DNA from 3 places in the Streptomyces sp. SID8374 genome. Region 1 is predicted to be linked to each of the others. Evidence: riboswitches for the same ligand, from Rfam matches in the RefSeq annotation. Region 1 holds a riboswitch; each other region holds the start of a gene.

Region 1 (4,388 bases):
ACAAGGAAGCCGAGCTGCTCGAAGTCTGATGAACGACTCTTCCTGGGGCGCACCGCAGGGAGCCGGTTACCGGGGTGCCCCCGAGATGGGGGTCGCCTCGGCGGGTCCCGCCTACGATGTGCGGGAAGCCCAGCAGACTCGGCCCATGCCCAACGTGCCGGACGTTCCCGACGCAGGTAGAGACGCAGCCAGCCGCGACGGCCGGGACGGGGACGCCGCGCACGTCAGCGGCCCCCTGTTCCGTGACGAGATGCCGCAGGAGCCCATGTCCACCCCGCTGCCGTCCCCGCCGCAGAAGAAGCGTGCGGGGCGTGATCTGCGCGCCGCCATAGGGGTCGGTGTGGGGCTCGGTGCCGTCATCGTCACCTCGCTGTTCATCGTGAAGGCCGTCTTCGTCGGCGTGATCGCCCTCGCCGTCGTCGTCGGCCTCTGGGAGCTGACCTCCCGCCTCCAGGAGCAGAAGGGCATCAAGGCGCCCCTGATCCCGCTGGCCGTCGGCGGCGCCGCGATGGTCGTCGCCGGCTACGCGCGCGGCGCGGAGGGGGCCTGGGTCGCCATGGCCCTGACCGCCCTGGCGGTGCTGGTCTGGCGGATGACCGAGCCGCCCGAGGGATACCTCAAGGACGTCACGGCGGGCGTCTTCGCCGCGTTCTACGTCCCGTTCCTGGCCACCTTCGTCGCCATGATGCTCACGGCGGACGACGGGCACTGGCGGGTCCTCGTCTTCCTCGTCCTCACCGTCGTCAGCGACACCGGGGCGTACGCGGTCGGCTGGCGCTTCGGCACCCACAAGCTCGCCCCCCGCATCAGTCCCGGCAAGACCCGCGAGGGCCTGCTCGGTGCCGTCTCCTTCGCCATGGTCGCCGGTGCCCTGTGCATGGAGTTCCTGATCGACGGCGGGGCCTGGTGGCAGGGCCTGCTCCTCGGTCTGGCGGTCGCCGTCAGCGCCACCCTCGGTGACCTGGGCGAGTCCATGATCAAGCGGGACCTCGGGATCAAGGACATGGGAACCCTGCTCCCCGGACACGGCGGCATCATGGACCGGCTGGACTCGCTGCTGCCGACCGCGCCGGTGGTCTGGCTGCTGCTGGTGCTGTTCGTCGGCTCCGGCTGAGCGTCCTTTTCAGGCCGCGCACCACGTCCCACCTGCACGTTCCACGAGTGAGGGTCCGTCGTCCACAGGGCGGCGGGCCCTCACCCGTCTGTCTGCGACACTGGATGAACCATGCCTAAGCCCGGAGAACTCACTTTCGTCGCGCCCCGCGGAGCCAAGAAGCCCCCGCGGCACCTCGCCGACCTCACGCCCGCCGAGCGCAAGGAAGCGGTCGCCGCGACCGGCGAGAAGCCGTTCCGCGCCCAGCAGCTTTCGCAGCACTACTTCGCGCGGTACGCGCACGACCCGGAGCAGTGGACCAACATCCCCGCCGGGTCCCGGGAGAAGCTCGCCGAGGCGCTGTTCCCCGACCTGATGTCCGTGGTCCGCCACATCAGCTGTGACGACGACACCACCCGTAAGACGCTGTGGAAGCTGCACGACGGGACGCTCGTCGAGTCCGTCCTGATGCGCTACCCGGAGCGCGTCACGATGTGCATCTCCTCCCAGGCAGGGTGCGGGATGAACTGCCCGTTCTGCGCCACCGGGCAGGCCGGCCTCGACCGCAACCTGTCGACCGCCGAGATCGTGCACCAGATCGTCGACGGCATGCGCGCCCTGCGCGACGGCGAGGTCCCCGGCGGCCCGGCCCGGCTCTCCAACATCGTCTTCATGGGCATGGGCGAGCCGCTCGCCAACTACAACCGTGTCGTCGGCGCGATCCGCCGGCTCACCGACCCCGAGCCCGATGGCCTCGGCCTCTCGCAGCGCGGGATCACCGTCTCCACCGTCGGCCTCGTCCCGGCGATGCTGCGCTTCTCCGACGAGGGCTTCAAGTGCCGCCTCGCCGTCTCGCTGCACGCCCCGGACGACGAGCTGCGCGACACCCTCGTCCCCGTCAACACCCGGTGGAACGTACGCGAGGTGCTGGACGCCGCCTGGGAGTACGCGGAGAAGTCCGGCCGCCGCATCTCCATCGAGTACGCCCTCATCCGGGACATCAACGACCAGGCCTGGCGCGGCGACCTCCTCGGCCGGCTGCTCAAGGGCAAGCGGGTCCACGTCAACCTGATCCCGCTGAACCCGACGCCCGGCTCCAAGTGGACCGCCTCGCGCCCCGAGGACGAGAAGGCGTTCGTCGAGGCCATCGCGGCCCACGGGGTGCCGGTCACCGTCCGGGACACCCGCGGTCAGGAGATCGACGGGGCCTGCGGGCAGCTGGCGGCCTCCGAGCGCTGAGGGGCCGGTGACCTTGGCCGACCGGCCGAAATCCGCCGGTGTAGCCTGGGCGCGAAATCAACTTCATATTCCGACAGGGGAGCGCCACAGCGCTGAGAGTGCGGCACCAAGGACAGGTTGGCCGCAGACCCTCTGAACCTCGCCCGGGTCATTCCGGGTAGGAAGTTCGGACCTTACTCAAGCTGTTGCGCCCTGCCCGCTTCCGGTACGTCCCGGTGGCGGGCGGGGCCGCGTCTCTTCCTGGTCACCTCCAGGAGGAATCACATGAGCACCACCAAGAAGTACGCCTCGACCGCGCTCGCCGCGGCGCTCGGCGTCACCGTTCTCGCGGGCTGCGGCGGCTCCGACGACACCTCGGCCAGATCCGGTGCGTCCAAGGGCAGCGGCTCCAAGACCGTCACCCTGGTCACCCACGACTCCTTCAACGCCTCGGAAGACGTGCTGAAGCAGTTCACCAAGGAGAGCGGCTACACCGTCCAGCTGCTCAAGAGCGGCGACGCCGGTGCCGCGCTCAACCAGGAGATCCTCACCAAGGGCTCCCCGCGCGGCGACGTCTTCTTCGGCGTCGACAACACCCTGCTCTCCCGCGCCCTCGACAACGGCCTCTTCACCGCGTACGAGGCCAAGGGCCTGGACCGGGTCCTGGAAGGCACCGAGCAGGACGACAAGCACCGCGTGACGCCCGTCGACACCGGTGACATCTGCGTCAACTACGACAAGAAGTTCTTCGCCGACAAGAAGCTCGCGCCGCCGCGGACCTTCGAGGACCTGCTGAAGCCCGCGTACAAGAACCTCCTCGTCACCGAGAACGCGGCCACCTCCTCGCCCGGCCTCGGCTTCCTCCTCGGCACCATCGCCTCCCGGGGCGAGGACGGCTACCAGGACTACTGGAAGAGGCTGAAGGCCAACGGCGTCAAGGTCGTCGACGGCTGGGAGCAGGCCTACAACGAGGAGTTCTCGGGCTCCGCGGGCGGCAGGAAGGCCAAGGCGGACCGGCCGCTCGTCGTCAGCTACGCCTCCAGCCCGCCCGTCGAGGTCCTCTACGCCGACCCGCAGCCCAAGGAGGCCCCCACCGGCGTCTCCACCGGCACCTGCTTCCGGCAGACCGAGTACGCCGGGCTGCTGAAGGGCGCGAAGAACGAGGCGGGCGGCAAGGCGCTGCTGGACTTCCTGATCAGCAAGACGTTCCAGGAGGACGTGCCGCTGAACATGTTCGTGAACCCGGTCGTGAAGGACGCGAAGCTGCCGGAGATCTTCACGGAGTTCGGCGAGAAGGTCGACAAGCCGGCCACGGTGGCCCCGGAGAAGATCGCCGCCAACCGTGAGCAGTGGGTCCAGTCGTGGCACTCGCTCGTCGTGAAGTAGCCGGTACCGCCGACGGAGGTGGGCGGCGCGGAGCGGCGGTGCGGCTCGGCCTGATGGCCGTGCCCGTCGCGTTCTTCGCCGTCTTCTTCGCCTACCCCGTCTCCGCGATCGTCGGACGCGGGCTGAAGACGGACGGCGTCTGGCAGTTCGGGCGGATCGGCGACGTACTGTCCCGCCCGGACATCCTCGACGTCCTCTGGTTCACCACCTGGCAGGCCCTCGCCTCCACCGCGCTCACCCTGCTGATCGCCCTGCCCGGCGCGTACGTCTTCGCGCGCTTCGACTTCCCCGGGAAGCAGGTGCTGCGGGCGGTCGTCACTGTGCCGTTCGTGCTGCCCACCGTCGTCGTCGGCACCGCGTTCCTGGCGCTGCTCGGGCGCGGCGGCTTCCTCGACGAGCTGTGGGGCGTACGGCTGGACACCACGGTGTGGGCGATCCTGCTCGCCCACGTCTTCTTCAACTACGCGGTGGTCGTCCGGACCGTCGGCGGCCTCTGGTCCCAGCTGGACCCGCGCCAGGAGGAGGCCGCCCGGGTGCTGGGCGCCGGACGGTTCGCCGCCTGGCGGCGGGTGACGCTGCCCGCGCTCGGCCCGGCGGTGGCCGCCGCCGCGCTGATGGTCTTCCTCTTCACGTTCACCTCCTTCGGCGTCGTGCAGATCCTCGGCGGCCCCGCCTACTCGACCCTGGAGGT
Region 2 (4,388 bases), on a different contig from region 1:
CTGGTCGAAGACCGCGACGACGTTGGGGTGGGCGAGCCGGGCCACCGACTTGGCCTCGCGGATGAACCGCTCCACGAAGGCGGCGTCGACGGCGAGCGCCGGGTGCATCACCTTGAGGGCGAGCACCCGGTCCAGACGGGTGTCCACGGCCCGGTAGACCGTGGCCATCCCGCCGACGGCGATGCGCGCCTCAATGCGATACCGGCCGTCGAGAAGCTGCCCGACGAGAGGGTCCTGGAGGGTCGTGTCCACCCCGAGAGTCTACGAGCCGCCACCGACACCCCGGACGGGCCGGGGCTCTCCCGGGGCCGTTCCCTTACCGATCCGTGACAAGGGCACGTCCCAGGTGGGGGGCGCGGGAGACCCTCAGAACGCCGGCCGCTCCGGATCCAGCGCCGCCCGCCCCTCCACCGGCGAGGACGCCTCGGCGAAGTGGCGGCGCGGGATGCGGCCCGCCCGGTACGCCAGCCGCCCGCCGTCCACCGCGTGCCGCATCGCCGCCGCCATCAGCTCCGGCTCCTGCGCCCGCGTCACCGCCGAGGCGAGCATCACCGCCGCGCATCCCAGCTCCATCGCCAGCGCCGCGTCCGACGCGGTCCCGGCCCCCGCGTCCAGGATCACCGGCACCCCGGCCCGCTCCACGATCAGCTCGAAGTTGTGCGGGTTGCGGATGCCGAGCCCGGAGCCGATGGGGGAGCCGAGCGGCATGATCGCCGCGCACCCCATGTCCTCCAGCTTCCGGGCCAGGACCGGGTCGTCGTTGGTGTACGGCAGCACGGTGAACCCGTCGTCGACCAGGACCTCCGCCGCGTCCAGCAGTTCGATCGGGTCGGGCAGCAGCGTCCGCTCGTCGGCCACCACCTCCAGCTTGACCCAGTCGGTGCCCAGCGCCTCCCGGGCCAGCCGCGCGGTCAGCACCGCCTCACCGGCCGTGAAGCAGCCCGCCGTGTTCGGCAGCACCTGGATGGAGAGCCGCTCCAGCACGGAGAGGACCGAGCCCTGCACGGTCGGGTCGAGGCGGCGCATCGCGACCGTCGTCAGCTCGGTGCCGGAGGCGATCAGGGCGCGCTCCAGGATCTCCAGGCTCGGCGCCCCGCCGGTACCCATGATCAGCCGGGAGCCGAAGGCGGCGGGTCCCAGGGTGAAGACGTCGTCGGACACCGTCAGCCTCCCTGGACGGCGGTCAGGACCTCGATGCGGTCGCCCTCGCCGAGCGTGGTGTCGGCCCACCGGCCGCGTGGCACGACGCACTCGTTGACGGCGGCCGCGACCCCGGAGGGCGCGGTGGTCAGGGCGGCGACGAGCCGGTCCAGCGCGGTGCCCGCGTCGAGGGTGCGCGGCTCCCCGTTGACCGAGACGGATACCTGAGGGGTCATGCGGACTGCTCCTGGAGTACGGGGGTGGCGGCGGCGGACGTGAACCGGCCCGGGGCGAAGGGGCGGGCCACCTCGGGCAGCTCGCCGGTGGTCAGCGCTTCGGCCATCGCGTCGCCGGTGACGGGCGTCAGCAGGACGCCGTTGCGGTGGTGGCCGGTGGCGAGGAGGAGACCGGGCAGGGCGGTCGGGCCGAGCAGCGGGGCGTTGTCGGGGGATGCGGGGCGCAGTCCGGCCCGGGTCTCGGTGAGCGGCAGCTCGGTGATGCCGGGGACGAGTTCGTGGGCGTCGCGCAGCAGCTCGTAGACCCCGCCGGCGGTGACCGTGGTGTCCCAGCCCATCTCCTCGCTGGTGGCGCCGACGACCAGCTCGCCGTTCTCGCGCGGTACGAGGTAGAGGTGGCCGCCCCGGACGACGGCGCGCACGGTCCGGCTGAGGAAGGGGGCGTACGCCGGGGGCACGGTGAGCCGCAGGACCTGCCCCTTGACCGGGCGGACCGGTGGCAGGACCTCCTCGGGCACCCCCGCGAGCCGCCCGCTGAGACTGCCCGCCGCCAGGACGACCTGGTCGGCCCCGGCCTCCGTACCGTCACCGAGCACCGCCCCGGCCGCCCGGCCCCCGGCGACGGTGAGCCGCTCGGCGGGAGCCCTGCGGAACACCACCCCCGCCCGCTCGCACGCGGCCAGCAGCGCCGCCGCGAGCCGGCGCGGATCCACCTGGTGGTCACCGTCCACCCGCAGCCCGCCCCGTACACCCGGCGCGAGCATCGGCTCCAGGCGGCGGCATTCCCGCCCGCTCAGCCAGACCGACTCAAGACCTGAGCGCTCCTGGAGGGCGTGCAGCTCCCGCAGATGCGCCCGGTCGTCGGAGTCCAGCGCGACGGCCAGCGTGCCGCAGGTACGGAAACCGGTTTCCCGGCCGCTCGCCGCCTCCAGCTCCGCGACGAACTCCGGATAGCGGGCGGCGGAGGCGAGGTTGAGGCCGAGCAGCATCTCCTCGCCGTAGTGCAGTTCGGTGACGGCGGCCAGCATGCCCGCCGCGACCTGGGCGGCCCCGCCGCCCGGACCGGGGTCGGCCACGGTGACGCCCAGCCCGCGCTGGGCCGCCCGCCACGCGGTGACCAGGCCGATGATGCCGCCCCCGATGACGAGGACATCGGATCCTGAGCTTCCCCCCGGAATTCCGGAGGTCTTCCCCGAGACGCGCATGGGTGTCCAGCCCCTCCCTTCGCCGGCATGACCCGGATCAGGTTCGTACGGTCGGAGGCGCTCCAGCCTCCCTCTCAGCCCGGTGCGTCCGGGCTCCCGCGAGTGTTCTACCGTGACCAGCCTAGACCCACCCGCCCACAGCACGGTCAAGGGAGCAGCCACCGTGGCCCGTTCACTCGACGGTCTCGTCCTCTCACCCGTCGCCGACCAGGCCCCGGGCCAGGTCGGCACCCGTACCCGCTTCACGTACCACGAGCAGGACGGCACGGTCTGGGCCGAGTACGCGGGCGGTGACGTGGTCCGCGGCCATCTCGTCGGCACCCGCGAGGGGGACGCCCTCGACTTCCGCTACGTCCAGCTCAAGCGGGACGGAACGACCTCTTCCGGACACTGCCTCTCCACCGTCACCGAACTCCCGGACGGCCGGGTGCGGCTGGACGAGCGCTGGGCGTGGGAGTCGCAGGAGGGCAGCGGGACGAGCGTGGTGGAGGAAGTCACCATCTGATCCGTAGTCAGATGAATAGACTGGTACACGTGAGCGAGCAGACGGAACACCACGCGGCGCGGCAGCGCACACGGAACGTCGTGATCGTCGGGGCGGGCATGGCGGGTGTGCAGACCGCCGTCGCCCTGCGGGAAGCCGGCTTCACCGGCCCCGTCACCCTGATCGGCGCCGAACCCCACCAGCCCTACGACCGGCCGCCGCTGTCCAAGGCGGTGCTGCTGGGCAAGGCCGAGGACTCCGCCTTCGACATCGACTTCGAGGCGCTGGAGATCACGCTGCGCCTCGGCCTGGACGTCACCGCCCTGCGCGCCGCCGACCACGTCCTGGACACGGCGGACGGCCCCGTCCCCTACGACGTCCTGGTCCTGGCGACCGGTGCCGAGCCCATCGCCCTGCCCGGCACCGAAGGCGTCCCCGGCGTCCATCTGCTGCGCACCCTCGACGACGCCGCCCGGCTGCGGCCCGTCCTGGAGCGGCAGCACGACGTGGTCGTCGTCGGGGCGGGGTGGATCGGCGCCGAGTTCGCCACCGCCGCCCGCGCCGCCGGGTGCACGGTCACCGTCGTCGAGGCCGCCGCCCGTCCGCTGGCCGGCACCCTGCCCGCCGAGGTCGCCGCCCCGATGGCCGACTGGTACGCGGAGAGCGGCGCCGAACTCCTCACCGACGCCCGGGTGGAGCGCGTCGAGGAGGGCGCGGTGGTCCTCGCGGACGGCCGGAGGCTGCCCGCCGGGGCCGTGGTCGTCGGCATCGGCGCCCGCCCCGCCACCGGCTGGCTCGCCGGCTCCGGGATCGAACGCGGCCCGGACGGCTCGGTCACCGCCGACAGCGCCCTGCGCACCTCCCTGCCCGATGTGTACGCCGTCGGGGACTGCGCCTCCTTCCCGTCCGCCCGCTACGGCGAGCGCCTGCTGATCCACCACTGGGACAACGCCCTCCAGGGCCCGCGCACCGCCGCCGCCGCGATCCTCGCCGCGGAGAGCGGTGCGCCGCTGCCGGTCCACGACCCCGTCCCGTACTTCTGGTCCGAGCAGTTCGGCCGCTTCGTGCAGTACGCAGGCCACCACGCCCACGCCGACACCCTGATCTGGCGCGGCGACGGCGCCGAGGCCACCTGGTCGGTGTGCTGGCTGAAGGGCGGGGCCCTGGTCGCCGTCCTCGCGGTGGGCCGCCCGCGCGACCTCGCCCAGGGCCGCAAGCTCATCGAATCCGGGGCCGCCCTCGACCCCGACCGGGTCGCCGACCCCGCCGTACCGCTGAAGTCCACGGCCCTGTGACCACCCGGGCCGACCCCCGTACGGTCGG
Region 3 (4,388 bases), on a different contig from region 1:
ACGCGATCGGGCAGTGTCTTCTCGGCCAGCTGGACGAGAAGGACCGCGAGGACCACCTCGACCGGCACCCCGTACGGCCCCTTACTCGTTACTCAGTGCGAGATCGCGCGGCACTTCTGGAGCGGCTCCGAACATTGCGGCGGGGTGAACCGGTCATCGAACGCCAGGAGTACGCACTGGGGACCGTCTGCGCCGCCATTCCCGTCACAGCCGGTGCCACCATTGCGGCGATGGCCATTTCCGTACCCCTGGACCGGGAAGAACGGTTGCTGCCCGCAGTCGAACAGCTACGTGGCGAAGTGGCGAGCCTCTTGCGTTCGTTCGTGTTCTCTATCAGTATCTGAAAAATCACTCCTTGTGATCTGCTATCGCGTGCACCACGATGGCGTCAATAGGGCCATGGGGGATCATTCCTGGCCAGTTTCATCTACTGCGGGGTTGAACGATGCGCGAGTCGGTTCAAGCAGAGGTCATGATGAGCTTCCTCGTCTCCGAGGAGCTCTCGTTCCGTATTCCGGTGGAGCTCCGGTACGAGGTGGCTGATCCCTATGCCATCCGGATGACGTTCCATCTGCCCGGCGATGCCCCTGTGACCTGGGCATTCGGCCGTGAGCTGCTGCTGGACGGGCTCAACAGCCCGAGCGGCGACGGCGATGTGCACATCGGGCCGACCGAGCCCGAGGGGCTCGGCGATGTGCACATCCGCCTTCAGGTCGGCGCGGACCGCGCGCTGTTCCGGGCCGGTACGGCACCGTTGGTGGCGTTTCTCGACCGGACCGACAAGCTGGTGCCCCTCGGTCAGGAGCACACGCTGGGTGACTTCGACGGGAACCTGGAGGAAGCGCTCGGCCGCATCCTCGCCGAGGAGCAGAACGCGGGCTGAGCCGGTCCGTACATCCCCGCCTCGCGCCTCTCACGCCTTACGGCGGCGACCCCTGCCGGTCCGTGCGGGGGCGGCGGCCGTGGACGATGAGGTTCCGGCGCCCTGGCGGTCCGCGGAGACCACCAGTGCGGCGAGCACCGTCGTCACCGGCACCGAGGCGACCAGACCGATCGAACCGACCAGCGTCCGGACGATCTCCTCGGCGACCAGCTCGCTGTTGGCCACCGTGCCCACGCTGCTCTGGGCGATGGAGAAGAGCAGCAGCAGGGGCAGCGCCGCGCCCGCGTACGCCAGCACCAGGGTGTTCACGACGGAGGCGATGTGGTCCCGTCCGATGCGAATACCTGCCCGGTACAGCCCGCGCCAACCCATCTGCGGGTCCGCCTGGTGCAGTTCCCAGACGGCGGAGGTCTGGGTGACCGTCACATCGTCGAGTACCCCGAGCGATCCGATGATGACACCGGCCAGCAGCAGACCGCTCATGTCGATGTCCGGGTAGAGGCCGTGGATGAGGCCGGTGTTGTCGTCGGTGTTGCCGCTCAGATCGGCCCAGCCGATGAAGAGCGAGCCGAGCAGCCCGATCAGCAGCAGTGAGATCAGCGTGCCGATGACCGCGACGGACGTACGGGCCGTCACCCCGTGGCACATGTAGAGCGCCGCCAGCATGATGGCGCTGGCCCCGATCACCGCCACCACCAGCGGATTCGAACCTTGCAGGATCGCCGGCAGGATGAACAGGGTCAGTACGGCGAACGAGACGGCCAGCGCCACCAGCGCCATCACCCCGCGCAGCCGGCCCACCGCGACCACCGCCAGGGCGAAGATCGCCGCCAGCAGCGTCATCGGGATCCGCCGGTTCACATCGGTGACGCTGTACTGGAGGTCGCGGGGCGCGTCGGGGGCGTACGCCACCACCACGCCCTGGCCCTCGCGCAGTTGGCGGGGCGCGTCCGGCTGGACCACCTCGACGAACTTACGGCCCTTGTCGTCGCCGCTGGTCACCTCGACGGTCGCCTTCGCGCACTCCCCCTCCTGCCCGTTGACGGCCTCGCGGCCCGAGGGGGTGGAGGTGTCACCGGTGGGGGGCACCTGTGCGGCGTTGACGTCGGCGCAGTCGACCTTGACGACCTGGACGACCTTGCCGTCCTGGGTCTGCCGGTCGAATCCGACGCCGGTGCGCTCGTGGTCGGGGACGCCGCCGGGCCAGAACGCGATCAGGCCGACGACGACCGCCGTGGCGAACGGGATCAGTACGGCGGCGATGACCTTGCGCAGGTGCTTGGAGACCGGGGCGGCGGGGCCGTGGCTGTGCGTGTGGCCGTGGCTGTGGCCCTGGGGCGGCTGGGGTGCGGGGTCGCTTTGGGGGGAGGTCACGGGGCGATCATCGCAAGAACGGGAGGGCCCTCTGGTCAGCTCGCCGGAAAGGACGCTAGCGTGGAGGCACCTTTGCACACGCGGGAGCTCGGAGCACCGGGCTGAGAGGGCGCTGACCGCCGTACATCCGTACGGGACACGCTGCGCCGACCGCCGAACCTGTTACCGGGTAATGCCGGCGTAGGGAGTAGGTCTCATGACCACAGCGGACGCACGCACGCCTGCCTCGAAACAGAACGACGGAACGCCGGACGGCGCTTCGGACGGCGAGGCCGGGAAGTCCATCGGCTGGCACAAGGGGTACGTCCAGGGCTCGCGCCCTGACCTCCGGGTGCCGGTCCGACAGGTGCACCTCACCAACGGCAAGGACGTGACGCTGTACGACACGTCGGGGCCGTACACCGATCCCGCCATCGACACCGATGTCCGCCGGGGCCTCGCGCCCCTGCGGGAGAACTGGATCATCGCCCGCGGCGACACCGAGCAGTACGCGGGCCGCCCGGTCCGCCCCGAGGACGACGGGCTCAAGCACACCTCGCCGCGCGGCGGGCTGCGCAACCTCGACGCCGTCTTCCCGGGCCGCCCGCGCCAGCCGCGCCGCAGCCGCGACGGACGGCCCGTCACCCAGCTCGCGTACGCCCGTCGGGGGGAGATCACCCCGGAGATGGAGTACGTCGCGATCCGGGAGAACGTCGAGGCCGAAGTCGTACGCGAGGAGATCGCGGCGGGCCGGGCGGTGCTGCCGGCCAACGTCAACCACCCCGAGATCGAGCCGATGATCATCGGCAAGCGGTTCCTGGTGAAGGTCAACGCCAACATCGGCAACTCGGCGGTCACCTCCTCCATCGAGGAGGAGGTCGACAAGATGACCTGGGCGACCAAGTGGGGCGCCGACACGGTCATGGACCTGTCCACCGGCCGCAACATCCACACCACCCGCGAGTGGGTGCTGCGCAACTCCCCCGTGCCGATCGGAACGGTGCCGCTCTACCAGGCGTTGGAGAAGGTGGACGGCCGGGCCGAGGAGCTGACCTGGGAGATCTACAAGGACACCGTCATCGAACAGGCCGAGCAGGGCGTGGACTACATGACGGTGCATGCCGGAGTGCGCCTGCCGTACGTCCCGCTGACGGCCCGTCGTAAGACCGGGATCGTCTCGCGCGGCGGGTCGATCATGGCGGCCTGGTGCCTGGCGCACCACAAGGAGTCTTTCCTCTACGAGCACTTCGAGGAGCTCTGCGAGATCCTCGCGACGTACGACGTCACCTACTCCCTCGGTGACGGGCTGCGCCCCGGTTCGATCGCGGACGCCAACGACGAGGCGCAGTTCGCCGAGTTGCGGACGCTGGGCGAGCTGAACACGATCGCCAAGCGGTTCGGCGTCCAGACGATGATCGAGGGCCCCGGGCACGTCCCGATGCACAAGATCAAGGAGAACATCGACCTTCAGCAGGAGATCTGCGAGGAGGCGCCGTTCTACACGCTCGGCCCGCTGACCACGGATGTGGCGCCCGCCTACGACCACATCACCTCGGGCATCGGCGCCGCGATGATCGCCTGGTGGGGCACGGCGATGCTCTGCTACGTCACGCCCAAGGAGCACCTGGGGCTGCCCAACCGGGACGACGTGAAGACCGGGGTCATCACCTACAAGATCGCCGCCCACGCGGCCGACCTCGCCAAGGGGCACCCGGGCGCGCAGGAGTGGGACGACGCGCTCTCCGACGCGCGGTTCGAGTTCCGCTGGGAGGACCAGTTCAACCTGGCCCTCGACCCGGATACGGCCCGGGAGTTCCACGACGAGACACTGCCCGCCGAACCGGCGAAGACGGCGCACTTCTGCTCCATGTGCGGGCCGAAGTTCTGCTCGATGAAGATCTCCCAGGACATCCGCCGTCAGCACGGCGGTTCGCAGGAGGAGATCGAGGAGGGCATGGCCGAGAAGTCGAAGGAGTTCGCGGCGGCCGGCAACCGGGTCTACCTGCCGATCGCCGAGTAGACGGCCCTTCACACCCGCCCCCGGCATCCGATCGCGGTGCCGGGGGCGGCGTCCGTACGGGCCGGTGGCCGGTGACGTCACGCCAGAGATCGCCCCCTATGGGCGGATTGCTGGCTTGATCATCATCTGGCG

What was found. Region 1 has a riboswitch for thiamine pyrophosphate ahead of GTY67_RS26360 (thiamine ABC transporter substrate-binding protein). Riboswitches for the same ligand answer to the same signal wherever they lie in the genome.
Region 2: linked by a shared signal. The riboswitch ahead of thiO (glycine oxidase ThiO) and the one ahead of GTY67_RS26360 (thiamine ABC transporter substrate-binding protein) in region 1 are both predicted to bind thiamine pyrophosphate.
Region 3: linked by a shared signal. The riboswitch ahead of thiC (phosphomethylpyrimidine synthase ThiC) and the one ahead of GTY67_RS26360 (thiamine ABC transporter substrate-binding protein) in region 1 are both predicted to bind thiamine pyrophosphate.

What each region holds. Positions count from the first base shown of each region.
Region 1 is NZ_WWGH01000002.1:581,777-586,164, forward strand. Features, by position in the region: gene frr (ribosome recycling factor) at 1-29, shown strand, start outside; gene GTY67_RS26350 (phosphatidate cytidylyltransferase) at 29-1,114, shown strand; gene rlmN (23S rRNA (adenine(2503)-C(2))-methyltransferase RlmN) at 1,226-2,332, shown strand; TPP riboswitch at 2,398-2,514, shown strand; gene GTY67_RS26360 (thiamine ABC transporter substrate-binding protein) at 2,597-3,697, shown strand; gene GTY67_RS26365 (iron ABC transporter permease) at 3,751-4,388, shown strand, end outside.
Region 2 is NZ_WWGH01000001.1:1,585,542-1,589,929, reverse strand. Features, by position in the region: gene pknB (Stk1 family PASTA domain-containing Ser/Thr kinase) at 1-252, opposite strand, end outside; gene GTY67_RS07135 (thiazole synthase) at 367-1,161, opposite strand; gene thiS (sulfur carrier protein ThiS) at 1,164-1,376, opposite strand; gene thiO (glycine oxidase ThiO) at 1,373-2,581, opposite strand; TPP riboswitch at 2,579-2,691, opposite strand; gene GTY67_RS07120 (hypothetical protein) at 2,745-3,086, shown strand; gene GTY67_RS07115 (FAD-dependent oxidoreductase) at 3,116-4,360, shown strand.
Region 3 is NZ_WWGH01000001.1:3,741,078-3,745,465, reverse strand. Features, by position in the region: gene GTY67_RS16395 (helix-turn-helix domain-containing protein) at 1-344, shown strand, start outside; gene GTY67_RS16390 (SsgA family sporulation/cell division regulator) at 446-883, shown strand; gene GTY67_RS16385 (YibE/F family protein) at 914-2,257, opposite strand; TPP riboswitch at 2,328-2,461, shown strand; gene thiC (phosphomethylpyrimidine synthase ThiC) at 2,454-4,256, shown strand.